One region of the Lysinibacillus sp. NPDC097279 genome, then DNA from elsewhere that is predicted to be linked to it. Evidence: riboswitches for the same ligand, from Rfam matches in the RefSeq annotation. Region 1 holds a riboswitch; each other region holds the start of a gene.

The links. Region 1 has a riboswitch for lysine ahead of ACIQ1H_RS06000 (transporter substrate-binding domain-containing protein). Riboswitches for the same ligand answer to the same signal wherever they lie in the genome.
Positions count from the first base shown of each region.
Region 2: linked by a shared signal. The riboswitch ahead of ACIQ1H_RS13825 (amino acid permease) and the one ahead of ACIQ1H_RS06000 (transporter substrate-binding domain-containing protein) in region 1 are both predicted to bind lysine.
Region 3: linked by a shared signal. The riboswitch ahead of ACIQ1H_RS20175 (cysteine hydrolase family protein) and the one ahead of ACIQ1H_RS06000 (transporter substrate-binding domain-containing protein) in region 1 are both predicted to bind lysine.
Region 4: linked by a shared signal. The riboswitch ahead of ACIQ1H_RS00990 (aspartate kinase) and the one ahead of ACIQ1H_RS06000 (transporter substrate-binding domain-containing protein) in region 1 are both predicted to bind lysine.

Region 1 covers NZ_JBIWDA010000001.1:1,177,087-1,184,612, reverse strand. Annotated here, with positions in the region: gene ACIQ1H_RS06020 (toxic anion resistance protein) at 1-958, shown strand, start outside; gene ACIQ1H_RS06015 (DUF6501 family protein) at 1,024-1,221, opposite strand; gene ACIQ1H_RS06010 (amino acid ABC transporter ATP-binding protein) at 1,737-2,468, opposite strand; gene ACIQ1H_RS06005 (amino acid ABC transporter permease) at 2,482-3,207, opposite strand; gene ACIQ1H_RS06000 (transporter substrate-binding domain-containing protein) at 3,486-4,337, opposite strand; lysine riboswitch at 4,457-4,642, opposite strand; gene odhB (2-oxoglutarate dehydrogenase complex dihydrolipoyllysine-residue succinyltransferase) at 4,992-6,242, opposite strand; gene ACIQ1H_RS05990 (2-oxoglutarate dehydrogenase E1 component) at 6,340-7,526, opposite strand, start outside.
Region 2 covers NZ_JBIWDA010000003.1:1,146-8,671, reverse strand. Annotated here, with positions in the region: gene ACIQ1H_RS13840 (ABC transporter ATP-binding protein) at 1-93, opposite strand, end outside; gene ACIQ1H_RS13835 (sensor histidine kinase) at 230-1,165, opposite strand; gene ACIQ1H_RS13830 (response regulator transcription factor) at 1,170-1,862, opposite strand; gene ACIQ1H_RS13825 (amino acid permease) at 2,050-3,513, opposite strand; lysine riboswitch at 3,597-3,772, opposite strand; gene ACIQ1H_RS13820 (CynX/NimT family MFS transporter) at 3,951-5,156, shown strand; gene ACIQ1H_RS13815 (nitric oxide synthase oxygenase) at 5,198-6,244, opposite strand; tRNA gene ACIQ1H_RS13810 (tRNA-Glu) at 6,465-6,536, opposite strand; tRNA gene ACIQ1H_RS13805 (tRNA-Asn) at 6,538-6,614, opposite strand; tRNA gene ACIQ1H_RS13800 (tRNA-Ile) at 6,627-6,700, opposite strand; tRNA gene ACIQ1H_RS13795 (tRNA-Gly) at 6,705-6,778, opposite strand; tRNA gene ACIQ1H_RS13790 (tRNA-Phe) at 6,782-6,857, opposite strand; tRNA gene ACIQ1H_RS13785 (tRNA-Ser) at 6,870-6,962, opposite strand; tRNA gene ACIQ1H_RS13780 (tRNA-Ala) at 6,974-7,049, opposite strand; tRNA gene ACIQ1H_RS13775 (tRNA-Pro) at 7,063-7,139, opposite strand; tRNA gene ACIQ1H_RS13770 (tRNA-Arg) at 7,163-7,239, opposite strand; tRNA gene ACIQ1H_RS13765 (tRNA-Leu) at 7,255-7,343, opposite strand; tRNA gene ACIQ1H_RS13760 (tRNA-Gly) at 7,349-7,423, opposite strand; tRNA gene ACIQ1H_RS13755 (tRNA-Leu) at 7,477-7,526, opposite strand, start outside.
Region 3 covers NZ_JBIWDA010000007.1:48,468-55,993, reverse strand. Annotated here, with positions in the region: gene ACIQ1H_RS20185 (3-hydroxyacyl-CoA dehydrogenase) at 1-737, shown strand, start outside; gene ACIQ1H_RS20180 (APC family permease) at 1,065-2,408, opposite strand; gene ACIQ1H_RS20175 (cysteine hydrolase family protein) at 2,422-3,138, opposite strand; lysine riboswitch at 3,292-3,476, opposite strand; gene ACIQ1H_RS20170 (MFS transporter) at 3,798-5,006, opposite strand; gene ACIQ1H_RS20165 (NACHT domain-containing protein) at 5,898-7,526, opposite strand, start outside.
Region 4 covers NZ_JBIWDA010000001.1:219,941-227,466, reverse strand. Annotated here, with positions in the region: gene sdhA (succinate dehydrogenase flavoprotein subunit) at 1-956, opposite strand, end outside; gene ACIQ1H_RS01000 (succinate dehydrogenase cytochrome b558 subunit) at 1,024-1,632, opposite strand; gene ACIQ1H_RS00995 (YslB family protein) at 1,905-2,339, shown strand; gene ACIQ1H_RS00990 (aspartate kinase) at 2,823-4,049, opposite strand; lysine riboswitch at 4,152-4,330, opposite strand; gene uvrC (excinuclease ABC subunit UvrC) at 4,459-6,249, opposite strand; gene trxA (thioredoxin) at 6,462-6,773, opposite strand; gene ACIQ1H_RS00975 (amino acid permease) at 6,895-7,526, opposite strand, start outside.

The DNA of each region.
Region 1 (7,526 bases):
ATCACCACTTGCTCAAAGTCGGGCACTTTTATATGCAAGTCAAATTGACCTAACTAATTTTGAGTCTGTATTAACATTAGGTCAAGACTCTCAACGTGCTGTCTCTCAATTTGCAGATCGTATGCTTGCACAAGTGAAGGACAAAGATGTCACCAAAATTGGACAGATGCTTGATTCGTTAATGCAAACGTTAGACCAAGTTGACCCTGCTGCACTGGAGCCTAAAAAACCTTCCTTCTTTAAAAAAATGTTCGGCAAAACAGAACCAACTGTTAAACAAACCCTTACTGAGTTTGAACGAATTAGTATTCAAGTTGAACGAATAGGCGTCCAACTTGAACGTGCACAGCTACAGCTAATAAGAGACGTTGAAATGCTAGAGCAATTATACACACATAATCGTGGTTTTTTTGAAGAGCTAGCAACTGCGATTGCCGCTGGTCAGATGAAAAAACACCAGGCTATTGAAGTGGAGTTACCCGCAAAAGTTAGCATCGTACAAACGACTAAACAACCGCTTGCTATTCAGCAGCTCAATGATTTCACAGCGCAACTTGAACGTCTTGATCAGCGTATATATGATTTACAAGTATCACAGCAGGTAGCTTTACAAACAGCACCTCAAATACGTATGATTCAACAGGCAAATCAAACACTCGCTGAGAAAATCGAGTTTTCAATCGTCACACTTATTCCGCTCTGGAAAAATCAATTAGCTATGATGCTTTCGATGAATATGGATCATCATTATGCACAGCTAGAAGAACGACTTGCACGTACAAATGAGCGGTTTACAAGCCCCACTTTTGAACAACAAGTATCGAAATTTAAAGAAACACAACATGAGCTAAAAATAGCCATTCAAGACGTTTTTGCTTTACATACTGCTACTGAAAAGGAAAAACAACATTTACAACAGGATGTAGCTGGCATGAAAGCATCAAAGACAACGGAATAAGAAAATGAGCGCTAAATTATATAAAGGGGTGTCTCAACAATTACGTGAGACACCCCTTTATCCTATTATGCGAAATACTCTTTATAGTAACCGCCAATATTACCAGTGTTATCAATAATGAAAACGAACTCTTCCGTTTCGTTTTTCACTTCGTATTCTTTCCCAACTGTTAATACGTTTGATACTAAATATTTTGATGCGTTCGTATGTTTGCAAGTAACTGTACGAATTGTTGGTGCATCTTTCCATTTTAAATGTAACATAAATTCTCTACCTCTCTTTACTAGCCATAAGCTAACATCTATTGTTTATTTTATACGATTTTGGTTGTTTTGTGGAGAAAAAACTATAGAAGGCTATATTTTGTCCTTAATAAAGAATTGTTTACCTATTTCAACTTATTAAAATCTATACTCGAGGTGTTGTTATGAGTTTCGGTGGTGTTCCGCAATGGTTCTTTATCATCGCAGTCGCATTTGCCATTTGCTTTATTTTATTTGCAGAATGGAATTCTAGAAAATAAGTGAGTCCATTTAGATGGACTCACTTATTTTTGTCTACAAAAACGTAATAAAGCAGTTTACACTTGATGCCCATTGCAATTTTTATTCTCTGTAATTAGTAATTAAACAAGGCGTTTCGTTACCACCATATCTAGTTGATACGTAAGACACAACCGACCTCATGTTAGCGAAGATAGTGCCAGCGGAAAGCATTGCACATAATAGAAATCAACGGTACTTGAACAAAAATGACTGAAGATAAACCTCCTCTGAAATTACTTCAGTGTTCGTTTTAAAAATTCTTTTGTACGTTCGTGTTCTGGGCTTACTAACACCTTGGATGGTGGCCCTTCTTCAACAATTACGCCTTTATCCATAAATACAACTCGGTCTGCAACTTCTTTAGCAAACTCCATTTCATGCGTAACAATCAGCATCGTATTTCCTGCATCGGCTAACTCACGCATTACTTTTAACACTTCCCCAACCATTTCTGGATCTAGAGCAGAGGTAGGTTCATCAAATAACATTACATCGGGATTCATAGATAGCGCTCGAGCAATTGCCACCCGTTGCTTTTGACCACCCGAAAGCTGTCGTGGCTTTGCATTAACATATTGGTCCATCCCAACTATTTTAAGATATTTCAAAGCAGTTTTCTCAGCTTCTTCTTTCGAACGTTTTAACACTTTAACCTGTCCTACAGTACAATTTTTTAACACATTGTGATTATTAAACAAATTAAACTGTTGGAAAACCATTCCTAGATGCGTCCGATAAGCTTGAATGTTATGCTTTTCGTGTAAAATATTTTCCCCTTTATAAATAATTTCTCCGCCATTTGGTGTTTCAAGTAAATTGATGCAACGCAGAAGGGTTGATTTACCTGATCCTGATGAACCGATTAAACATACAACCTCTCCCTTTTCTACTTTAAAATTCACATCTTTTAATACTTGGTTACGACCAAATGATTTACTTAAATGATCTATTTGAATGATTGCCATTTGTTCGTTCCCCCTAGTCAATTTCTTTCAGTTGTTTTTGATATGCATCAGGTCCATCAAGACGTTTTTCTACATATAGCAAAATTCTTGAAGCCGTAAATGTCATGATGAAATAAAGCACACATGCGACAAAGAAAGATTCGAAATAACGGAAGTTATTACCCGAAATCGATTTTGTTTGGAAGAATAATTCCGTTACACTAATTACACTTAAAACAGCAGTATCTTTAATATTCATAATTAATTGGTTACCTGTTGCAGGTAAAATGTTACGTGCAACTTGCGGTAATACAACATGCATCATAATTTGCACATGCCCCATGCCAATCGCAGAAGCAGCCTCGTATTGTCCTTTATCGATTGAGACAATCCCACCACGTACGATTTCAGCCATATACGCACCCGTATTCAATGAAACGACTAAAATACCAGCAGTAATAAAGTGCATATCGATGCCAAAGGCAATATCTAGTCCGTAATATACGACCATTGCTTGTACAATCATTGGTGTACCACGGAAAAATTCAACATAGCATGTCAGTATAAAATTAATACATTTTAATAAAAAATGTTTTATATTTTTTTTACGAACTGGAATGGTATGCATAATCCCAATAAAAAATCCGATGAATGCACCAATAATTGTACTGATTGTTGAAATGAGTAACGTATAATACGCTCCTCGTAAAAACATTTGCCAGTTGTTTTCTATAATAGAAATAATCCATTCTAAACTCATGATGTTCCTCCTAACAACGTGTTGTTGCTTGATATCAATTATGCCTTAGCGAAATCATCTTTTCATTTGAATGAATAAGCTTTATTCAAATTATGTGACACACTTCTTAGACATGCATTATTCAGTTTGACTTTCTCTCTGAATTAACTAATTTATAATAGAGACTGTCCCAAAGTCACTTAAACTTTTGAAGTAAAGCACTGCTTGAATATGAAAAAATAGCATACGAGAAGACAGCTCAGTATACTATTTTTTCGATTAGGACAGCTCCAGTGATATTACTGTGCTGCTGGTTGTTGCAAAATAGCTTCTTCCATAATTTTTTGGCGATCATCTTCTGAAATACCTTTTAAAATTTCATTGATTTTTTCTAGACTCGCGTCACCTTTACGTAAACCTACTGCAATAGAAGTATTAGAAATATCTGTATCAAATCCTTCTTCAAATGATACAAATGTAAATTTATCATTAGCTGCTGCTGCTGAAATACCTTCTGGACGTTCAGCTACATAGCCATCAATTTTGCCAGCTTCAAGCGCTACACGCATTGCAGAGAAGTTTTCCATCGCTGTTTGCTTTTCTACACCTTTAATTTGATCGATAACATTATAGTTCGATGTATTTAGCTGAGATGTAACTTTTGCACCTGAGAAATCTTGAATTGATTTGGCATTTTCATACTTGCTACCTTTTTTAATAACCATTACGAAATCAGAAGTATAGTAGTTTTCAGTGAAATCAATTGTTTGTTTACGTTCTTCTGTTGGAGACATCCCTGCTACAATTGCATCAATTTTTTTGGATTGAAGCGCAGGTACTAAACCATCCCATTCCATTTTTACAACGACTAATTTTTTGCCTAAACCATCAGCGATTTTTTTCGCCATTTGTACATCATAGCCGCCTGCAAACTCTGCATTATCAGCAATTTTTACTGCGCCGTTAGAATCATCTTGCTGTGTCCAGTTAAATGGTGGATAACCTGCTTCCATCCCAATGCGGAATTCTCCACCGCTTTCATCCTTTGCACCATCTCCTGTTGCTTTTTCATCCTTGTCACTAGTACCACAAGCCGCTAACAGAATTGCTGTCATTGCTGTTAACATAAATAACAACCATTTTCTTTTCATCTAAAACTCCCCTTTTCTGTAAAAAAAATAAAGCAACTGTACAAAAAAAGACCTAAGTTCTGAACTTAGGTCTTACCTTTTATTGACAGTTGCCCAAATCCTCACTATAATTTCCATGTTTCCGAGATAGCACAACCTAGTAAACTGGAATTATATTTACTAGGACAGTCCTGCACTTATTCACTGCAGACCCAGCATAAAAGTACGAGCTCCTTTTATACTTCGGCGATATTTCCTTCTCCATTACGTCTTCGCTTGCTTTAACTCAGCAATGGACTAATAAATACCGCGCCTCTACCTCACGAAAAACAAAAGTGAGGTTTGTTTATTTTATTGTTATATAGATATTACTATAAAGCTAGCATATTCGTCAAGATAGTTTTATCATTTTTCTGACTAATGACAAAATTAGCCTATAATCCTTCTTAAATCCATAAATTAAGTAGAATATCATTAAAAATGTTTAGCATTATTTAACAAATTTTTATTATTAAAAACATTAATTATAAACCATAAGAATCTATTTTTAAGTTCAACAAAGGCCCTTTAGACCATGAAGTATTTTTTTCGAAAGTACATCTTAAATTAAACGAACTACAAAAAAACCCTACAAAACAGTTCATTTTGTAGGGTTTTAGCATGTCATTTATTGAATTAAGAATTTAATAATAAATCTTCTGGATTTTCAAGTAACTCTTTAACAGTTTTAAGGAAGCCTACAGAATCTTTACCATCGATAATACGGTGGTCATAAGATAATGCTAAGTACATCATTGGGCGAATTTCTACTTCACCATTTACTTCTACTGGGCGTTTTTTAATTGAGTGCATTCCTAAAATAGCCGCTTGTGTACCGTTCATAATAGGTGTTGACATTAATGAACCGAATACACCGCCATTTGTAATTGTGAATGAACCACCTTGAAGATCAGCTAAACCTAATTTTTTATCGCGTGCTTTTTTAGCTAGGTCTGCAATTGAATCCTCAATTTCAGCGAAGTTTTTACGGTCTGCATCACGAACAACTGGTACTACTAAACCTTCTTCAGTTGATACAGCTACACCAATATCAAAGAAGTTATTTAAGTGAATTTCATCGCCAACGATTTGAGCATTCACATAAGGGTACTTTTTAAGTGCTGCAACAACAGCTTTTGTGAAGAATGACATGAAACCAAGTTTAGAGCCTGTAGACTCAAAGAATTGATCTTTTTTACGAGAACGTAATGCCATAACATTAGTCATATCAACTTCATTGAATGTTGTAAGCATAGCAGTCGATTGCTTAACTTCTAATAGACGTTTAGCAATTGTTTGACGACGACGGCTCATTTTTTCAACTGTTACACGTGAATTATCAACAGCTACTGCTGCTTGTGGCGCTGCAGCTGGTTTAGCTTGAGGTGCTGCTACAGGTGCTGTACCGTGAGCTGCAACATCTTGTACACGTACACGACCTTGTGGATCAACTGGAGATACAGCTGCAAGATCGATTCCTTTTTCACGAGCAAGTTTACGTGCTGCAGGAGATGCAATTACACGTTCGCCAGAAGTTTCTTCCACAACAGGTGCTGCTGCTGGTGTTGGTGTTGGTGCTGCTACAGCTTGAGCAGCCGCTGGTGTTGGAGCTTCTGCAACTGGTGTTGCTGCTGGTGCAGGTGCCGCACCTTCGCCCGCTTCTACAACTGCGATTACTTGGCCTACAAGAACAGTATCGCCTTCTTCAGCTAAAATTTGTGTTAACACCCCAGCTTCTTCAGAAATGATTTCAGCATTTACTTTATCTGTTTCAAGTTCAACGATGAATTCACCTTTTTCCACGCGGTCGCCCACTTTTTTAACCCACTGTGCAATACTACCTTCTGTAATCGATTCTGCTAATTCAGGGACTTTAATTTCAGCCACTTTCATTTCCTCCTTTGATTAACGTGCATGCGTTTCATGCACATAAAGGGCTACCGCCTTAGGCAATGTAGCCCAGCTTCCAGTAATAATGATATGTTTAGTTTACTTTTACCGTTTCAGCAACTGCTTCTTCAATTAGAGCTGATTGAGCTGCTTTATGAGAATCTGCATCACCTTCTGAAGTTGAGCTCATTGCAGGACGACCTACATAACGAAGCTTTTTACCTTCAGATAGTTCATATAATGTTTCCAATGCGTAATTCCAAGTACCTTGGTTTTTAGGTTCTTCTTGTACCCATACAATTTCTTTAACATTTGGATACTTAGCAATAATATCAGCAACTTGCGTCGTTGGGAATGGGTAAAGTTGCTCTACACGAACAATGTGTAAGTGATCGAAGCCTTCTCCATCTTTCACGCGGTCTGCTAGGTCAATCATTACTTTACCAGTACCTAATACAATTCGTTCAACAGATTTAGTTTTTGAGCCTAAACCTGGTTGTTCGATTACTTCTTGGAATGCGCCATTTGCTAATTGTTCAGCATTTGCTGCAGCTAATGGATGACGAAGTAATGATTTTGGTGATACAACAACTAATGGACGCACACCTTCTGTTTCTAACATTGCTGCTTGACGACGTAATAGGTGGTAGTAGTTTCCTGCATTTGAGCAGTTTGCCACAAACCAGTTATTTTCAGCAGACATTTGTAAGTAACGCTCCATACGGCTTGAAGAGTGTTCAGGACCTTGGCCTTCATACCCGTGAGGTAAAAGAATAACTAAGCCTGATTTTTGGCCCCATTTAGAACGTGCCCCTGAAATGAAGTTATCAAACATCACTTGAGCCATATTCGCAAAGTCACCAAATTGTGCTTCCCATACTGAAAGTACGTTGCCTTTTTCTAAATTGTAACCGTATTCATACCCAACAACCCCAGCTTCTGTTAATGGTGAATTGTGTACCGTAAATGAAGCGCTTGCACCAGAAATGTGGTGAAGTGGTGTAAATACGTTACCATTATTTTTGTCATGTAATACTAAATGACGTTGTGAGAATGTACCACGTTGAGCATCTTGACCAGTAAATCGTACAGGTGTACCGTCTTGGATAATTGTAGCATATGCTAATGTTTCAGCATGGCCCCAATCAATTTTTGCAGACGCAAATGCATCACGACGTTTTTCTAAAATTTTGCCTAATTTCTTTTGTGGCTCGAAGTTTTGTTCAAATACTAATAGTTCTTCATTAATCGTTTCTAAACGTTCAGCACCTACTGCTGTAT
Region 2 (7,526 bases), on a different contig from region 1:
CTCACCTTTCTTTACATGCATATTGACTGCGGAAACAACTTCGTTTCCATCATAGACTTTTGTAAGCTGATTTGTTTTTACAATATACGCCATTTAAATCTCTCCCTCATTTGTGGCTTTCTTTATTATAAGAAGTAAAACTCTCTATTTTATTACTTGATTCTTACAAATTTCTTAAGAGAAGAAGAAAAGCCTGTAGAGCATTTTTAGCTCTACAGGCAGGGCTAGATTAGTACATCATTCTTTTTAATGAAATAGTAAAAACCGTCTTTTCATAAGGGATGCTTTTCAGTTGGATTGTACCATTCATTATTTCTACAAGTCGCTTTGTAATTGTTAAACCGAGCCCGCTACCTTGAAATGATTTATTTCTAGAATCTTCTAGTGTATACATCCTTTCAAATACGCTGTCTATATGATATTCATCAATACCTTTTCCACAATCCCAAACATCAATAGAAACATCAGTAGCGTCAGCCCTTACTGTTAGTCCAATGACACGCCCTTCTGCCCCATAAGCAATCGCATTGGCGATTAAATTGTTTAATATTCTATCTAATGCATCCTCATTGCCTAGAGCATAAATCGGTGTTTCAGGTATATGTATGTCAATATGAAGGCCTACCGACATCACCATATCGTAAAATGATAAAATATTTTTCCGGCAAATTTCATTTACGTTTACTTTTGTTATTGGGTAGTCTGTATCGCCTGCTTCAATTTTTGCTAAATCAAAAAATGTATGAATAAGCTTCAATACTTCCTCCGTTTTTAAATGGATTCCTGAAAGTAAACGGCTGTGTTCTGTAGCACTTACCGAATGTTGTAGTTGCAACATTTCTGTATAGCCTAGCACAACTGTTAACGGTGTTTTTAAATCATGCGAAATATTAGCAAGCATCTTTTTCATCGAACTTTCTGTTTTTCGATATCTAGCCTGCATTTTGTGCGTATCATCCAGCAATGCATTTATAGTAGTAAGTAGTGTTTGTAGTTCTTGATTCGATGTCGCAACTAAAATTTTCTCGTTTGTTTGTTCATCCCTAATAGCTTGTAGCTTTGTGTGCATGTATTGAATTGTAGTGTTTTGCTCTTGTTTTCGTTTCAGCTGTAAAATAATGATGGCTATGAGAAATAAAATAATGGTAACTAGCAATAGTATCATGTATCTAGCCCTCCAATTTATAGCCAATGCCCCAAAGTGTTTTAATATACTGAGGGTTGGATGGGTCATCTTCAATTTTTTCCCGCAATCTTCTTATATGCACATTAATTATATTTTCATCACCATAGTATTCATCATTCCAAATAAGTTGATAGATTTGTTGTTTCGTAAATACACGATTTCGATTTGTGATAAATAACTTTAAAATAGCAAATTCTTTTGAAGTTAGCTTTACCTGTTGCTGATCTTTTTCAACTGAAAAATTAACGACATCAATCACCAAGTTACCAATTGCCACTATCCCCTTCGCTTCCTCCGTCGGGCTAGAATATTGTGTAGCCCTTCTTATTGCAGCTTTCACACGTGCTGAAAATTCCAACATGGAAAAGGGCTTCGCAATATAATCATCCGCTCCTAATCCAAGACCTAGTGCTTTATCAACATCACTATCTTTGGCTGACATCATAATAATCGGTAGCGCTTCTTTTGCTCGGATTATTTTTAACACTTCTAAGCCATCTAGTTTCGGCATCATAATATCCAAAATAACTAAATCAAATGTATTACTTAAACAAGTTTGCACTGCCTCTTCACCATTTGTAACGGATGTAACGGCAAACCCCTCCATAGTTAAAAATTTTTCGACCATTTCTCGAATCGTTTCATCATCTTCTACTAGTAATATACGTTTGTGCATGTTGGCACCTCATTTCAAGGTATTCTCTTTATTTCACATTTGTTTTAACTGTTTTACATTTTTATCCTATCTCCTTATAGCTTACCATATGCTAAGTGCCAGTCACTCAAACAATTCTCAAACAATTTACCTTCATCAATGGCAAATAAAAAAAGCTGCCCTCTAATTGATAGGACAGCTTTCATTTCTATTTTTCTACTTTTAAATCACACTGTTGCAGTGGAATCATTTTCGTTTTATGTTTTATTTTATAGCCCAACCACAAGGCGATAAACAGTGGTATCCCGATATAAGAAACAAGGACACCATACCAGTCAACTGAATCACCTGTGAAAGCTGTATAATTTTGACCAATTACAACAATCATACACAATGTAAATGCAAAGAGTGGTCCGAATGGATACAGCTTTGCTTTATATGGTAGTAATTTTAGGTCTAAGCCTTGCGCTTCATACGCTCTACGGAAGCGATAATGACTAAATGCAATACCAAGCCATGCAATGAAGCCTGACATCCCTGAAGCGTTTAAAAGCCACATATAGACAACGCCATCACCAAAGAATGATGCTAAAAATGCTAGGCAACCGACTGCTAATGTTAGCAGTAATGCGTAAATCGGAATTCCACGACGGCTAAGCTTTGCGAAAATTTTAGGTGCGTGTCCATCTACTGCTAATTGCCATAACATACGTGATGACGCATATAACCCCGAATTACCTGCAGACAACATCGCTGTTAAAATAATGGCATTCATTAATGATGCAGCAAAGGCAATACCTAAGCGGTCAAACACTAGTGTGAATGGTGAAACAGCAATATCTTCAGATAATAAACGAGCATCTGTAAATGGAATTAACATCCCAATTGCTGCAATGGCTAAAATGTAAAATAAAATAATTCGCCAAAAGACTGACTTAACCGCTTTCGGAATATTTTTACCAGGATCATCAGTTTCCCCAGCGGTAATTCCTAATAGCTCTGTCCCTTGGAACGAGAAGCCTGCTGCTAGAAATATGCCGAATGTAGCAAGGAAGCCACCATGGAATGGACCATCACTTATAAAGAAATTCGTAAAGCCGACTGGTGCTTGTCCTCCTAAAATACCAAAAATCATCAATAGACTGACGATAATGAAAACAATAACAGTAGCAACTTTTATCATGGCAAACCAATATTCACTTTCACCATAGCTTTTTACAGAAAGTAAATTGAATGTTAGTACGATCGCAATAAATATGACTGTCCATAGTGCCGAAGAGCTGTCTGGGAACCAATACTTCATTATAAGAGAAACTGCTGCAATTTCAGCGGCAATTGTAATCGCCCAGTTATACCAGTAGTTCCAGCCAAGTGCAAAGCCAAGCGCGGGATCTACAAATTTTGTTGCATACGTACTAAATGAACCTGATGACGGCATATAAGCTGCCATTTCACCCAAGCTTGTCATTAAAAAGTACACCATAATGCCGATTAATGCATAAGCAAGAAGTGCACCACCTGGTCCAGCCTGTGCTATAGCACCACCACTCGCTAGAAATAGCCCAGTTCCGATAGTACCACCTAACGAAATCATTGTTATATGGCGGCTTTTTAATTCTTTTTTCAACTCTGGTGCTTTATGACCGAGCTGATTAACTTTAATTTCACTCACGTTAAAGCTTCCTTCCTTTTATAAGAGGCAAAAAAATGCCATCACATGAACGTTGTGATGGCTAAGTAAATCCTCTGTTTCTTCAAAATGATAGCACAACACGTTGTCCAACGTGACAGTTCTGTTCCTTTCGGAGACAGCCCCAGCATGAGGTTTTCAAGTCCCCTCACGCTTCGGCAATATTTCCTTTCAGCTAACATCTTCAATGCTTGTCATCTCCACTAGCTTACTTATAAATACCGCGACCTCTACCTCAATACAAACATGAGGCATATAATTATTAAATTTATGATGTGTCTTAGTTTAACATACGACCTAAGACATTTCAATAAAACGATTAATGTTCTGTATTTTATGAATATTCTACTATTTTTATTAATGTGATAAAGTGTTATAGTGGTTCGAATTATAACTGTTCTATCAGGGAGGTACTTATTTTGACAACTAACGAAGAATCTACTTATCCTAGCAGAAAGATTAACTGGAAGGGCACAACGCTCTTATTAGTTATCGGTGTAATTTTTCTTGCTTCGACATTACGTATGCCATTAACGGTTGTAGGCCCAATTATTTCCTTCATTCGTGAGGATCTCGGTATATCTAACGTACTTGCAGGCTTTTTAACAACAATTCCATTGCTTGCATTCGCACTAGTGTCACCTATTGCCCCAATCGTTGCAAGAAAACTAGGACTAGAATTAACTCTTTTTCTATCAACCATTTTATTAGCACTTGGGATTGTACTGCGCTCACTTGGAACAACAGGGTTACTCGTATTCGGTACAATGATAATAGGTGTAGCTATTTCATTTGGTAACGTCCTCATCCCAGGGTTACTTAAATTAAAATTCCCTTATCATGTTGGTTTACTAATGGCATTCTTCACAATGTCCATGAACTTAACGGCTGGTATTGGTGCTGGTATTAGTTATCCTATAGCCAATGCATCTCTTGGCTGGCAAGGTGCACTTGCCATCGCTATAGCTCTTGTCGTCGTGACTATTTTAATTTGGATTCCACAATTAAAATTTAATAAGCCTGAACCAACTGTAGCTACTACGAAAACTCGTATACCCCTGTGGAAATCACCAGTTACTTGGGCAGTCACTGGCGCAATGGGTTTACAATCGCTATTATTTTATACAACTGCAGCTTGGATTCCTGAAATTTATATTGCCCAAGGAATAGCAGCAGATCGTGCAGGTTGGATGTTCTCAATCATGCAAATTTCCCAAGTACCTATGGCTCTAGCCGTACCAATTATCGCTAGTAAAATGACATCACAACGACCTCTCGTTTTGATGTTTACTGCTTTTTATATTGTCGGCTTTACTGGCCTTGTCATGGAATGGACTAATCTTGCTGTATTGTGGATGATATTGCTAGGATTAGCAGGTGGCGCTTCATTTTCACTTGCAATGATGTTCTTTACTCTTCGTACTCGTACGGCATTTGAAGCAGCTGATTTATCGGGCTTTGCACAATCATTAGGCTATTTATTAGCCGCAGTAGGCCCTATTTTATTTGGTTACCTACATGATTTATTTGGCGGTTGGAACATCGCTGGCTGGCTATTCGTTGTCGTTGCAGTATTACTATTCTTCTGCTCATTTAGAGCTTCTAGAAACGAATATATAAATTAAAAAAAGCAGCTCATCCTACTATGAGCTGCTTTTTTACATTTTTAATAAGGCGGTTTTTGATAAAAGAAATTCGGTGTATTATAAACATTGACATAAGGCTTATGAAAAATATGCGTTGTTGCAGGTGATAATGGGGGAATCAACCAAGTCCAGTTGCCTGTTAAGTCGCGACCTGCCTTCTGCTCAGCTTCTTCAAATAACTTAAATTGCTGTGCAGCAGTATGATGATCGACTATACTTACACCATCTTCTTTAAAGGAATACAGTACAGCAATATTTAATTCAACTAATGAGCGATCACGCCAAAGCGATGCTTGCTTAGTCGTATCGAGCCCAAAAATTTCGGCGATTTTCGGCAACATATTATAACGATCACTATCAGCTAAATTACGTGCCCCAATTTCTGTCCCCATATACCAACCATTGAAAGGAGCGGCTTGAAAGTCGATTCCAGCCATTTGAAAACGCATGCTTGAAATAATCGGCACCGCGTACCATTTCAACGCTAGTTCCTCCACTTGTGGGTGCTCAGGATGGCGAATTACAACTTCTAGTACATCTTCACGTGGTATTGAAAACAATTGTGGTTTACGGTCATCCACCTGGATAACGAGTGGTAACACATCAAATGCTGTGCCCTCGCCCTGCCAGCCTAGCGATTCACATACTCTTGTAAATGGTACAGAATGTGGGTCACCAACAATGCCAGCTTCCGTCTCATAGCCTGCATAACGGATCAACTGATGATTCCAAATTTTTACTCTACCAGATGCAAATACCGTTATTGTTGGCCGAATTTTACCACCATTTGTCGCATATCGAATATGACATAACAACTTCTCAAATATCCCTTGCTCATCTAAAATATCACGGGCATCCTCAACATGGAGTGATTGCCAAAATAATCTCCCGATACATTTATTACTATTACGCCAAGCTACTCGCGCACCAAAAGTAAGCTCCTCTGTTGAAGGAATATATTGTCCTTCATTTTCAACTTGCTGTAATCTATTTGTTAGCCATTGTGCAGACTCATTTTGTTCCATTTGATAAAGTGTTAAAAAACGTTGTATCTCTTGTAGTTTCATGTCGTTTTCCTCCATCTACCCTCATATTAGATGAATAGAAATAAATTCTCCATGAAAAAATTCATCAGAAAACATACATCTTTTATATATGAAATACTTTGTTCAAATTTAAATCGATAGTCAAAAATTCTCCATCAAAATTTTATAAAAACTAAATGAAAAGCTTAAAAAATTACAAAGAAAAAGCATGTAGCAACAATATGCTACATGCTTTACTAGATGACCCCTACGGGATTCGAACCCGTGTTACCGCCGTGAAAGGGCGGTGTCTTAACCGCTTGACCAAGGGGCCATGGCTCCGAAGGCAGGACTCGAACCTGCGACAACCTGATTAACAGTCAGGTGCTACTACCAACTGAGCTACTTCGGAATAATTTTTTTATGGGCCTAAATGGACTCGAACCATCGACCTCACGCTTATCAGGCGTGCGCTCTAACCAGCTGAGCTATAGGCCCTCTTTGGAGCGGGTGATGAGAATCGAACTCACGACATCAGCTTGGAAGGCTGAGGTTTTACCATTAAACTACACCCGCATATGGTGGGTCAGGACGGAATCGAACCGCCGACACTTAGAGCTTCAATCTAATGCTCTACCAACTGAGCTACTGACCCGGAAAAAGAAAATGGAGGAGGTAGAGGGATTCGAACCCCCGCGCGGTGTTACCCGCCTGTCGGTTTTCAAGACCGATCCCTTCAGCCAGACTTGGGTATACCTCCGGAAATAAATATGGTGGAGCCTAGCGGGATCGAACCGCTGACCTCCTGCGTGCAAGGCAGGCGCTCTCCCAGCTGAGCTAAGGCCCCAAATTTTTAAAGATGGTCGGAATGACAGGATTCGAACCTACGACCCCTTGGTCCCAAACCAAGTGCTCTACCAAGCTGAGCTACATTCCGTTACTGTCTATCTTATCTTTTTATGGCGCGCCCGGCAGGAGTCGAACCCACAACCTTCTGATCCGTAGTCAGACGCTCTATCCAATTGAGCTACGGGCGCTTAATATATTGAAAATGGTGCCGAGGGCCGGAATCGAACCGGCACGGTAGTCACCTACCGCAGGATTTTAAGTCCTGTGCGTCTGCCAGTTCCGCCACCCCGGCACATTTGGAGCGGAAGACGAGGTTCGAACTCGCGACCCCCACCTTGGCAAGGTGGTGTTCTACCACTGAACTACTTCCGCATGTGCATAAGATTATTTATCCTGGCAATTATGTAATTTGTAATTAAAATAAATGGTGCGGGTGAAGGGAGTCGAACCCCCACGCCTTGCGGCGCTAGATCCT
Region 3 (7,526 bases), on a different contig from region 1:
ACGGAGAATATTTTAACGATACGGCTCGTGCAGCTAAAGCGTTAACAAGCTTTTCGTTTTACACAGATTTAGCACAGGCAGTATCTGATGTAGATTTAGTAATTGAAGCTGTACCAGAACGTATTGAAATTAAACAATCATTTTATACGCAATTAGCAAAAGTAGCACCAGCAAAAACGGTTTTCGCATCCAATTCTTCAACACTGCTACCTAGTCAGTTTGCTCAATTTACAGGACGACCTGAGAAGTTTTTAGCATTACATTTTGCAAATACAATTTGGAAAAACAATACAGCCGAAATAATGGGACATGCTGGTACTGATCCACAGTACACTGAACAAGTCGTTGAATTTGCACGTACAATTGGCATGATTCCATTCCATTTAAAGAAAGAACAACCAGGCTATATTTTAAATACATTATCTGTTCCCTTTTTAAGTGCTGGGATGGGGCTTTGGGCAAATGATATTGCAGACCCACATACAATTGATAAAAACTGGATGATTTCAACAGGCTCACCACTAGGTCCTTTCGGCTTTTTAGATATAGTTGGCATGGAGACACCATATAACTTAAATATGATGAAAGCGGAAATAGATCCAATGGCAAAAATCATAGCGGAAAAAATTAAAGCAGAGTATATTGATTTAGGGAAAATGGGTGCTTCTTCAGGGGAAGGTTTTTATAAATATCCGAATCCAGCGTATTTGGATAAAGACTTCCTTAAACAAAATTAATTCGGGACAAAAGAGAAAAAGTGTTAGATTGCCTACATCAATCTAACACTTTTTTCTGCGCTGTTGTTGTCCGCTTCGGCGGTGCTTTCCAGCGGGCACACCGTAAGCCGCAACCCTCGCTAGCGCGCGGAATGCCCGCGTCTTACATTGTGTGCTGTTCCCACAGGAGTCACGCCTACACTACCAACAACTAGTGTCAGCTTCTACTTTTTTATTTATTGCAAAAGAAAGAATAAGCAGCAAAGGTATCATTCTTTTTCATAGCGAAATAATGCCATCAATCGAACTCTTTTTGTTGCGCTGTTGTTGTCCGCTTGCGAAGGTATTTTATAAATCCGAAAAAGTGGGTGGTTTCTTCTTGAATCCTTTCGTCGTAATGAAAGCATAAATAAAACCGATTGCTAGCCACAAAAAGCCTATCTTCAATGTCATCGGTGATAAATTAATAAATAAGTAGAAACAAATACCGAATCCTAACCCTGGAATTAATAAGTATCGAATTATTTTCTTTTCTTTTTTTCGGAAGAAGTAATATACGATTACTGATAAGTTCACAAACATAAATCCTGTCAGGCCACCAAAGTTCATTAATTCTGCTACGAAATTCGCTGATAAAAACAGCGCTCCTAAAACACTAATGACACACATTAATAAAATATTGTATATTGGTGTTTGATATTTTGGATGTAAATGTGTGAAAAACTTTTTGGAAAGTACCTCATCACGCCCCATACTGAACATTAAACGAGATGCACTTGCTTGACCTGTTAAACCAGCTGTTATTGTCGATACAATAATCGCAACGGTATAAAGCGTTGCAAGAACGGCACCACCTGCTTTTTCCGCTATATCAAATAGAGCCGTATCAGCTGAGCTAAAGTTTGTCACATCAGGCCATACGAGCTGTGCTACATAAGCTTGTCCAATAAAAATAAGTCCTCCAATTAAACAAGCTAAAATAGCTGCCTTCCAAATATCATCTTTTGGATTAACTGCCTCTTCTGAAAGTGTTGTAATCGAATCAAACCCTAAAAACGAAAAGCAGGCCATTGCTGCACCAGAAATAATGGCAGACATAACGAATTTTTCATCGTTGAAGAATGGTACAACAGAAAAGAGCGACGTACTACTTTCCCCACCAACAATTGTCTTCACACAAAAAATTACGAAAATAACGACTACAATTCCCATAAATATAACGAGGATTTGATTTGTTTTTGCAGCGATACCAATCCCTAGAATATTTACAGTCGTAATAATACCTGCAATTAATAAGACCCATACCCAATACGGAACAGATGGTATTAATGCATTCGCATATGAGGCACCAACCATAAATACAATAAGGGGCACTAAAACATAGTCCATAAACATTGCCCACCCTGCAAAAAAGCCTAAATGTGGATTAATTGCACGTTGCGTATATGTATAAGTGGATCCTCCATTTGGAAAAACAGCAGCCATTCGGCCATAACTATAGGCAGAAAACATCATGGCAACCATCGCAATCAAGTAAGCTAATGGCAACATGCCACCTGTAGACTCTGCTGCAAAGCCATAAATATAAGCTGGCGCAATCGGTGTCATAAAAGCAATACCATATATGACTAAATCTTTTAATGTTAAAACACGTTTTAACTGTGGTGTATGATCATTGGCTGTTTGACTCATAGTCTATTTCCTCTCACACATTCACTGGATTGCTTTTTGCTAGTTCTTCCGTTACTAAATCAATTACTTCATCAGTGCTCATCACTTGGCAATAAATTTGATTCATAATCATAATTTCTGCATCATGAAGCTGTTGCGTTGCAGCTGCACATGCATCTTCAACTAAAATAACTTCAAAGCCTGCATCAGCTAAGCTGCGAACGGTTGAAGCAACACATTGGTCCGTTACAACACCTGTACAAACTACTGTTTCAATGCCCATATTGCGCAGTAAAAATTCATAATTCGTTCCACTTAATACGCTATCTGTCGTTTTATTAACTACAATTTCATCATCAAGTGGCTTTAACTCCTCCACCATCTCCGCTCCAGGATCACCGATTGGCAATAAAATATTGTTCCAACCTGGACGGCGTTGTACTGGAGAACGATCTCGTCCATCTTTATGATGGCAAGCAATACGACCAAATGTTACTTCTAATTTATTTGTACGGAAAAACTCTAAAAGCTTTTTATTGTTCGGAATTGTTAAAGTGTCGATACGATTAAAGAAGTATTCCCATTGTTCAAACATGCCCTTTTCTCTTGCAACTTGTGCATCTAATCCATCTCGGCTAATAAACTGATGTTGCATGTCTACGATTAGTAATGCTGTTTTATCTGGGTTCACGTTTATTTTTTGACCGTCAGTCGGTAAAAATTCATAATATAATGTTGATGTATTTTCCATAATAATTCCTCCAAATTCCCTCTATTTCCGATATGTTATAGGTAAATAAAAAGACAGATTCTTTGTGCAAAAGAATCTGTCTAACACAAAAATGATCTACTCATTTAGAAACTAAAAATGAATCGACCATTTAAAATTCCCACTGTTTGTCTAAACAGAGATAGCACAACTTCATAAACACGAATGTTTACGAAGACAGTCCTGCAGCTATTCGCTACAGACCCAGCATATGATGGCGAGAACTCACCATACACTTCGGCGACATTTCCTTCTACCTAATCTCTTCGTCTTCTCGGACTCCATTAGGTACTGTTAACTGTCGCGCCTCTACCTCACTATCGGAAAAGTGAGGTTTATTTAATTGTTTGAAATAATTATATTATTGCATTTTTTCTATGTCAACGATAAATTTACTATATTTCATAAGATTTGTTGTGCCTCATTATAAAAAAATGACAAATAAAACGCTTTCATACAATAATGAAATGAAATAAATATAACAATAATCGAATAATAATTTTATAGCAATTTATTCTTCCGAGTTCCTGCTCTTTCAGTTTGATGGATAAAGCTTCAAAGCAATTCCTGTTTTATAAAAGTCTTATAAAAAAACCACCAATTAAAACGCAAAGGCATTTTAATTGATGGTTAAATCAATGTTATATAGTTTCGCTTACATTCGCTATATTCTCTTTTTTGAGCATTAACATCACAATAAAGGAAATACAATATAAGCCTGCTAAGTAGAGCATCGCAACTTTCATATCATAACTTTGTAAAATATAGCCGACAAGGATAGGTGAAAAACCGCCTATCGCTCGTCCAAAGTTAAAGATTGTGTTTGTTGCCGTACTTCGAATTTGAACGGGATATAGACTACCAATCAACGCTCCATATCCAGCGAACATGCCATTTGAGAAGAATCCAACAATTGCGCCACCAATTAGAACACCCACACTACCAGTAGCATAAGAGTATAAGAATACAGCGCATGCTGAGGCAATAAGGAACACACCAAAGGCACGCTTTGCGCCAAATCGGTCTAAAAATAGTCCAAAGGTTAACATACCAACAATCATGCCTACTGCTGTACTAATTGTCCAAATGGCAGAGCTTGAAACAGATAAACCTTGCGACTGTTGCAGCATCGATGGTAACCAAATCATTAATCCGTTATAACCTGCAATTTGAACTGTTGCCATTATAATTAGTGAAATTGTTGTAATCGCTGTTCGTGGCGTTTCAAACAATTGTACCAACTTACCCTTTTCAGCTTTCTTACTAGCCTTTTTATTTTTCTGAGCGGCAAGCCACTCAGGAGATTCGTCTAAATTTTTTCTTACGATAAAGGCAAAAATAACAGGTACTACTCCAACAAAGAATAATGCTCTCCATCCTAAAGTAGGAAGAATGATTGCACTTAGTAATGCTGCTAAAATAACGCCATACTGCGCACCTACACTGACATAGGAAGATGCACGCCCTTGTTTATTTTTCGGCCATGCTTCTGCAACTAGCGCCATACCAATACCGTATTCTCCCCCAGCACCTATTCCTGCAATAAATCTAAATAGATACACTTGTTCAATGCTTGTAGCTAATCCTGTTAAAGCCGTACCAATGGCAAACAAGAGGACGGTATACGTAAAGACCTTTACCCTGCCATACTTATCTGCTAAAACGCCGAAAACAATTCCTCCTAATAGCATCCCTACATTCGTGATAGAAGAAATAAGTCCTCCCGTTGCTAAATCAATGTTAAATTCCGCAATAATCATTGTCATCGCAAAGGAGATAAACATGATGTCCATACCCTCTAATGTTAAACCAGCTACCGATGCGACCACGGTTTTTTTTCGATAATCCATTCTACTCTCCTCCAGTATGTTCTAGATGAAATAAATCTCTTTTATTTACGAATGAATGGATGTATCTATATAAATATAACGTTTCCATTCTCCTTTTAAGCCTCACGGGACTTCCTTTAAAAGAGGTACGTTAGTTGTGTAATCACAGCTAAAATGCAAAATAAATGCCCTTTCGTCAGATTGGACAAAAGGGCATGAATAAACAAAGATATTATAAAAATAATAACTTAAAACATCATATAGCCCTTCTCAGCCTCTCTGGACCGTATTAAAGGTAAATTATTTCAAAAGCTATCTTAGCAAAGTTATCTATATTTTCATACAAGAAAATTTTGGTAAAAACAGCTTGAAGGCTTTTCTAGTATGGCTTTAAGCTTATATAAAAAAATTTTAAACAGTTGCTCACACGGAAAAAACAACTCGTCAGTTCAAAAAAAAGAACGAATTTTCTCCTCGAAAATTCGTTCTTTTACATTATGCTAATTCCAACCAAGCAACCGCCTCACAATGCGTGGAGTGTATGTGGCAACATAAGGGATGTTGGTGGGTTTACAATAATGGCTAGGTTCCTATTTCAGTGGGATCTAGCCTATTTTCATTATAAACATTTGCTAAATTAACATAAGTTCGCAAGACATATAAAGGACTTAATTCGTAACTCTCCTTCAAAAAACTAATTGCATCTCGATAATTCTTTATTCTTAAAACAAAATTATCAAATACAAAATCATCATTATCCTTATATTCCTTCATTATACTTAGCAACTTGTTGAATTTGTTCAAATTTTGTATAAGAAATCTGCTGCAAGATAGCTCTAACTGCTTTAACCTTATCCATTTGGAAATAGACATTAAAACATTTCAAAAAACGTTAAGAAGTATAATAAAAGGCTAGTAAACGAATAGGTTGACATCATTAACTAAGCTCTTAAATAAGTTTAAACACATATTTTTGTCTCCTAATACTTCATATACTTTCATCAATTCTAAATAACTATCATGTCCACCACCTTCATTTATAAGGTAATTTACCATTTGCTGTTTTGAATTTCCATTATCTAAAGCTGCAACTATCCCCAAATATAAGTATTTACTGTTTTTCTTTAGATGGGTCATATCCGGATATCTATTTTCACGCATATGATTAATTAATATATCAATACCACCAAAAAATTCTAAGGATATACTAACCAAACATTCATAATGTTCAAGGGCATCCACACAATACTTAGAATCAAAATCAGCGAAAAATTGTTCCACTTTTTTTTCAGAATCCAACTCATTAATAATTTTCATTAAGTCCATTTTTTCTGAGTTAGATAAAGTTAGAGTCGTATTATATTCTGCTTCTTTTTTCTCATCTACATCTATCGGTTTCGAAAATTGTTCACATAATCTGCTATAACTCTGAAACTCTGGTGAATATAACTCTCTTCCCCAACCTGCATAATCAAGCCTATCTATCTCATTTCGAATATTTTCAAAAACCTCGACTTGTTCTCTTTTACTATAAAAATCTGATAAGGCTAAAGCTAAGTATACTTGTATTTTTCCATAAAAATAGGAAAAGTTTGTTGTTTGATTATAATTATCGAAATAAGAATCAAAATTCATGATACATTCTTCAACTTCTGTTAAAGGTAATCCTAAATCAACCATTGTCACTGCAACTTCACGATGTAACTCATTACTTAACTTTTCAAACTTGATTAACTTTTTATAACAATAGAATGCGATTTCAAAATTAGTTCTAATCAATACTTTAATTAACATCTCAGATACACTATTGGCTACATTGTTATTATTTAATGTAAGAGCTATATCTATTAGTTTATCAATGTATACATATGCCTGTTCTTTTGAAATCCAATGATTTTGAAGTAAAATCTCAAAGGATCCAATAAGTATCTCATCAGCTAAAGTATCTTTTCTGGAATTCATCCTCATAATCCCATGATCGACACCGCTTAATAAAAATTCATAGCTTTTATCTTCATCAAAATCAGATAACAAATAGGATAATATGAACATAGATTCGCTTGTACTCGAGTAATCTATATCTTTGTAATTTTCTTCAGATGTTAACCCTAATAACTCAAAAGCACTAAATAATTCCCTATACTTTTTACAATTGGTTTTCTTTATTTGGAAAAAAATCACTTGAATATTTTCTATTTTCTTATGATTGAGGTAATTAATACAACCCTTAACCGATTTTATATTTTCCTCATTAAATACAAATGCGTTACCAAGTAGCAAACGAGCATAATATCCAACAATTGAATTTTTATAAAGAGTAGAGGAGGAGAATAATTTTACCATTTTAGCTAAAGAACCAGTTCCATCTAACAATAAAACATACATTTTATAAAAATCGTTGTATGTCATTAAACTTCTATGCAAAATAATTTCCATGCTTTTATTGTTTCTATTTGGCAATGATAAAAATGCAATAACATTATGATGGTTTTTCCAAAATACAGAACTTTCTATTCTTCCTAATTCGGTTACATATTTTTC
Region 4 (7,526 bases), 960 kb from region 1:
TGTGGATCTTTATGAGAAAGATCTAGGTATACCATGTTTTCGCCGTTAATACCAAGCTTTTGGTTTACACAAACGTCGAAAATTTCACGTGTAGCAATATCACGTGGTACTAAGTTACCATATGCAGGATACTTTTCTTCTAGGAAATACCAAGGTTTACCGTCTTTATATGTCCAAATACGTCCACCTTCACCACGTGCAGATTCTGACATTAGACGGTTTTTGTCGTCCCCAGGAATCGCTGTTGGGTGAATTTGAATGAACTCACCATTCGCGTATGAAGCACCTTGTTGGTATACGATAGAAGCAGCAGAACCTGTGTTAATAACAGAGTTTGTTGTTTTACCGAAGATAATACCAGGGCCACCAGTCGCCATAATTACAGCGTCTGCACGGAATGATTTAATTTCTTCTGTACGCATATTTTGTGCTACGATACCGCGGCAAACGCCGTCATCATCAATAACCACACCAAGGAATTCCCAGTGCTCATATTTGTTAACTAATCCAGCTACTTCGTGAGAACGAACTTGCTCGTCCAACGCGTATAGTAATTGCTGACCAGTTGTTGCACCTGAGAATGCTGTACGGTGCATTAACGTACCACCGAAACGACGGAAATCAAGTAAACCTTCTGGCGTACGGTTGAACATTACACCCATACGGTCCATTAAGTGAATAATACCAGGGGCTGCATCACACATACCTTTAACAGGTGGTTGGTTTGCTAAGAAATCCCCACCATATACTGTATCATCAAAGTGAATCCAAGGAGAATCCCCTTCACCTTTTGTATTTACGGCACCATTAATTCCGCCTTGCGCACATACAGAGTGTGAGCGTTTTACAGGAACTAATGAGAATAAATCAACTTCAGTACCAACTTCAGCTGCTTTAATCGTTGCCATCAGACCAGCTAAACCGCCGCCGACAACAATTATTTTGCTTTTCGCCATGATTATTTCTCACTCCTCTTAAAAAATTGCAATGATTGCATGCACTATTATAGTAGCTTTTATTAAATTAAACGAAAGCTAAAATAGCAGCCACACCAACTACACTTAGAATTACGAAAAGAACGTTTGTTACATAAGTAGCAATCTTTTGAGACTGAGGAGATTGTGTGATACCCCAGCTTACTAGGAATGCCCATAAGCCATTTGATAAGTGGAAAGTTGCTGATATAATACCAACAATATAGAATCCAAGCATAAATGGATTATTTACGATATTTGCCATCATGTCGTAATCAACGTGTGTACCAAGCGCTTTTTGAATACGAGTTTGGAAAATATGCCATGCAATGAAGATTACTAAAAATACACCTGTGAAGCGTTGTAATGAGAACATCCAGTTACGGTATGTGCTGAAACGCCCTGTATTTGGTGTAGCAGTGAATGCGATGTACACACCATAAAATGCGTGGAACATTAATGGAATATAGATGACAATCCACTCTACTAGGATAAGAAATGGAATCTTTTCCATTACTGCGGTAGCATCATTATAGCTCTCTGCTCCGCCTACTGCTGTAAAGTTAATGAATAGGTGCATCGTTAAAAACAGACCTACTGGAATGATACCAAGTAGAGAATGTAAGCGACGCCATAAAAACTCTCGATCTTTCGACAAGACTGTTACCCCCCTTAGTACTTAAAATAGCACAACAAAAGAAGTCACCATTTTGTAAATGATACTCCATTGACTGTGTATTTCATCATGGTACAATATTATGACATGTTTATTGTACTCTCAAGAGCTACGAGCGTCAAGGTAACATAGAGTTTTTAATAGCCCTCATTATAGAAGCAATCTAGTACATAACGTGTCGTTTCTTCTCGAAAATTCTACCTTTACTTTATTGACGCTGAATTATAAGAAAATTCTAAGAAAGAAGGATTTCTATGTTAAATAATCCATCTAATACAATCTCACCATTTGGATATGAGTTAATCCGTGATCATATTCTATCATCTATTCTCGGTAAACATGAAGATGACGTACTATATTGGGCTGGAAAAGAGCTTGCACGGAAGTTCCCTTGTAAAAGTCAAGATGAACTTATCGCATTTTTCGCGGATGCGTGCTGGGGTACTCTTGAATTGACAAAGGAGTCTAAGGATGGACGTATTTTCCATTTAACAAATGAGCCAACCCTATTGCAAATTCAAAATCGGAGCTTTAGATTGGAAGCAGGGTTTATTGCTGAACAAATCCAACAATCAAAAGGATACTTAACGGAATGTTATGATGAGAAGCGCGAAAAGCAACAGCAAGTCATGTTTACAGTTAAATGGGATGTTAAAGAGCGTATTATGAATACAATACCAAATAGATAAGCTTGTAAGTATTGCGATTTTGTTAGAAAGCAATCCTTTTTCAACGTCGACAAAAGGCAACATGCCTTTTGTCTTTTTTTATTATAGGTATCCATCAGCATATTCCTTGTTGCGTTGATAAGCGCAGGGCGGGCGACTCCTGATGAGAACGTACAAAACGTAAGACGCGGGCATTTCGCGTTAGCGACGGTTACGGCGTACGTTTATGCCCGCGGAAAGCGCCCGCCCGTAGCGGAAATCAACCGCAGAAGTCTTCTATATTATTTTATAAAAGAAGGATTAGCTATTGGATTCTTAGTCATCAATATTTATTTATTAAAGTGCTTAGTTGATTGGAGCGCAGGGCGGGCGACTCCTGCGGGAATGCACAAAACGTAAGACGCAGGCATTTCGCGTTAGCGAGGGTTACGGCTTACGTTTGTGCCCGCGGAAAGCGCCCGCCCGTAGCGGAAATCAACCTATGTAGTTATCTATAGAAAGCTACTATTCGTGAATCTCTTCTGCTAAATTAAACTCATCATGTAATGCGTTTGCAGCGCGAATCATTTCGTCCTGTGGGACAACAACAGAAACTTTAATTTCAGAAGTACTGACCATTTTCACTGCAATTTCTTCTCGACGTAAGCGATCAAACATTCGTGCTGCAACACCTGGATTTGACGCCATGCCTGATCCAATAATCGAAACTTTTGCTAGTCCAATTTCAAAATCTGCAAAGCTAAAACCAAGTGACAATTTACTATCCTCTAGTACACGTAAAGCATCAGCGAACTCTTCTTTTAAAATGGTAAATGATACAGATGGTCTCACACCTTCAATAATAGCCTGCACAATAATATCAACATTAATGCGATTCTCTGCTAGGATAGCAAACATATCTGCTAACGATGCAGTAGAGTATGTATCATAACCGATAGTTAGGCGAATGATATCAGACTCATAAGCAACACCACGTACGATTAAATTTTTCTCCATTTCAACTTCCTCCTTCAATAAAGTACCTGCTGTATCTTCTACACTTGAACGAATAATGACAGGCATTTGAAACTTTTTAGCAAGCTCCACTGCCCGTGGATGTAAAATATGCGAACCTAAATGGGACAGTTCAAGCATTTCATCATATGAAATCTCCTTTAGCTTTCTTGCTTTTTTTATAAACCGAGGATCTGCTGTATAAACACCATCTACATTTGTATAAATGTCCACACGTTCCGCTTCTAATGCAGCTGCAATGGCTACTGCCGTTGTTTCGGCTCCACCTTTACCAAGCGTTGTAATATTATTCGCACTAGAAATGCCCTGCTCTCCCGCAACAACGACAATTTGTCCTTGTATCAAATGTTCTTTCATACGGCACACATCGATATGGTCGATACGTGCATGAAAATGTTTCCCATCTGTTTGCACACCAGCCTGCCAGCCAGTCAAAGATACTGCATCATAGCCCGCCTCCTGTAAAGCAATTGCAAAAAGGGCACTTGCGAGTTGTGAACTCGTCGAAAGTAGTACATCCATTTCACGTTTAGAAGCATCGTCTGATATATCACGTACCATCTTTGCTAAGTCTTTTGCTGTGCGTCCCATCGCAGCTGTCACTACTACAACATCATAGCCAAGCTCTTTTTTGGCTATCGCTATTTTAGCGACCTCTTGAATTTGCTCGGTTGAAGCGATTGCTGGTCCGCCAAACTTTAATACAATACTCGCCATTATTATCATTCTCCTTTAATCGATTCGTCTCTAGAACAGCAAAAAGGCAGCCTTCACATAACGTGAAAGCTGCCTGCAACATGTACAATAAAAAGCTTGCGCATGTGTGATAGCTCTCCGAAACGTCAAGATTCGACAGTCTTACATCTATTAAATGCAAAACCAGCAAAGTATCGGAAACAACGATACTTCACTTCGGCAAGCTCCCCTTTCACACACCATCATTGGATTTGTCCATCCTTCAATGTGCTACTATTGAATCTTGCACCTCTATCATCACTTAAAATAGTGAAATTATTCATTTTTACCTTTATGAAAATATATGCTCTGCCCACATATTCTTCATCTAAAGTGTAATAGAACATATCAGTTTTTCACTGCTTTGTTCTATCACAACCTTAGCACATGTCTAATCCTTTGACAACGTCTGTTGCTGAAAATAATTGTAAATACTGTTCGCTAAGTTCGCAGGTATTCCCGCTTCTTGAAGTGCAAACTCACTCGCTTCACGAATCTTTTTAACAGAGCCGAAGTGCTTCAATAATTGTTGCTTGCGTTTTGGCCCCACACCTTCAATGCCATCGAGAACAGATTGAATAGCATTTTTCTCATGCTGTTGACGTAAAAATGTAATCGCAAAACGGTGTACCTCGTCCTGAATACGCTGAAGTAAATAAAACCCGTCACTTGTCCGCTTTAATGCAATAACCTCAGGTGGATCACCAAATAAAAGCTGGGATGTATTATGTTTTTCATCTTTTGCTAAGCCAGCAATTGGGATAACAAGTCCAAGCTCGTCCTCTAACACTTCTCGCGCGACTTCCATCTGGCCTTTACCACCATCTATTAGAACTAAATCTGGCAATGGCAAGCCTTCTTTTAATACTCTTGTGTAACGGCGACGTATCACTTCTTGCATTGCTCCATAATCATCATGTTTTGCGGCAGTGCGTGTTTTATATTTACGATATTCCTTCTTAGCAGGCTTACCATCAATAAACACAACCATTGCTGATACTGCATCAGCACCATGCATATGACTATTATCAAAAGCTTCAATGCGAAGAGGTGCTGAAATTCCCATCGCTTCCCCGAGTGCCTCGCAAGCACCTATTGTGCGCTCTTCCTGTCGCTCAATTAGCTGGAATTTCGCCGCCACTGCAATTTCAGCATTTTTCATAGCTAAATCTACTAATTCTTTTTTTTGCCCTCGCTTCGGTGTTAGCACTTTTACCGCTAATAATTCCGTTAAAATTGCGGTATCTATCGACGGAGGAATAAAAATTTCCTTAGGCTTTATATGCTCAGGCTTTTCATAAAAGCGTCCGACAAATGTTAAAAATTCTTCTTCAACATCCTGATAAATCGGGAAAATGGAAACATCTCGTTCAATCAACTTACCTTGACGAACGAAAAATACTTGAACACACATCCAACCCTTTTCAACTGCATAACCGAATACATCGCGGTTCGTTGTATCACTGGACACAATTTTTTGCTTTTGCATAACCGTTTCTATATGTGCAATTTGATCGCGGAACTCCTTCGCTCGCTCAAACTCTAGTTGCTCAGCGGCAGCTAACATTTTCTGTTCAAGCTCTTTTTTTACTGATTCCACGCCACCATTTAAAAACTTCGTCATATCTTCAATCATATCGTGATATACTTGTGCATCAATTTCTTTTACACACGGTGCTAAGCATTGTCCCATATGGTAATACAAGCAAACTTTTGATGGTAATTGTACACATTTACGTAGCGGATAGAGTCTATCGAGCAACTTTTTTGTTTCACTTGCTGCATACGCATTGGGATAAGGACCAAAGTATTTTGCTTTATCTTTTTTTACTTTACGTGTTGTAATAAGCCGTGGATATTTTTCGTTTGTAATTTTAATATACGGATACGTTTTATCATCTGTTAGCATGATATTGTATTTAGGATCGTGTAGCTTAATAAGGTTTAACTCTAGAATGAGTGCCTCTAAATTCGAAGAAGTCACAATGTACTCAAAATCCTCAATCTCACCAACAAGGCGCTGTGTTTTCCCTTCATGTGTTCCTGTAAAATACGAGCGCACTCGGTTTTTAAGTACCTTTGCCTTACCTACATAAATAATTGTCCCTTGTCGATCCTTCATCAAATAGCAGCCAGGCTGATCTGGTAAAATATCAAGCTTACGTTTAATTAAATCATTCATCGCCTACCTGCCCCCCTTTTTTGATGCCTATCTAATAATCGCCATTTCGTTTCATTCTCTTTTGTCTTTCATCGTAAATCGCACAAAAAAGATATTACAACAAAATAAGAAAATTTATTAATAAACGAGCGTTTATTGAAATTCCTCTATCTATTATATAACGAAAAAAAGCCAAGCACATCTAAAGATGGCTCAGCTCTTTATTTTACAAATTAAGCATGTTTTGCGATGAAAGCTTCTAATGCTTCTTTAGGTTGGAAACCAACAGTTTTATCTACTAATTCACCGTTTTTGAATAAAAGCAATGAAGGGATAGACATGATTTGGTATTGTGCTGCAGTACCTTGGTTGTTATCCACATCTACTTTTACGATTTTAGCTGCACTACCTGCAGCATCCATTTCTTCAAGAACTGGTCCGATCATTTTACATGGTCCACACCAAGCAGCCCAAAAGTCGACTAATACTAAGCCTTCTTTAATATCATCTTGAAACGTTGCATCTGTTGCATGTACAATTGCCATTTGAAATCCTCCTTAAATCTTACTATGGTTGTAGTATAGCATGGATAAAATAGCTTGAGCGAACAATCTGCCTGCAATGTATATTTTATGAAAAACATGTCGGATACATAAATGACACCATTTAATTTCCTTGATGTCGGCCTTTAAATACATACGTTAATGTAATAAAAATGTAAATTGCTAAAGTGATGCCTGTCACGATAATGGATGTTGTAAAAATAATCCCAATGAGTATCGCACTTAACGCAATTATGGCTATCCAAGTTGTATAAGGAAACCATTTCACTTCATAGGCGCTTGTGTTTTGTGATTGTTTTTTTCGTGATTTCAAATGGGCAATCGCAATAATTAACCAAATAAATAATACTGTATAGCCAAGCGATCCCATTAAGAAATCAAACGTCTTGCTTCCAGCATATAAAGAAAAGATAACACCTAAGTATAAAGCTGCGGTACACATTAAAATGGCATATACAGGAACTTTTCGTTTAGATAAATGCGCAAAGATTTTTGGAACACGACCGTCTACCGCTTGTGTATACAGTACGCGAGATGAACCATAAAGCCCTGAATTCATGGAAGAAATAATAGCTAGTAAAACAACAGCATTCATAATATGGTCTGCCCCTGGAATTCCAATCATTTTAAATACCATAACAAATGGACTTTCAGGTACCCCATTTACTTCATTCCAAGGAATTAAACTAACGATAATAAAGAAAGGAAGAAGGTAGAATGTAACAATACGCACTA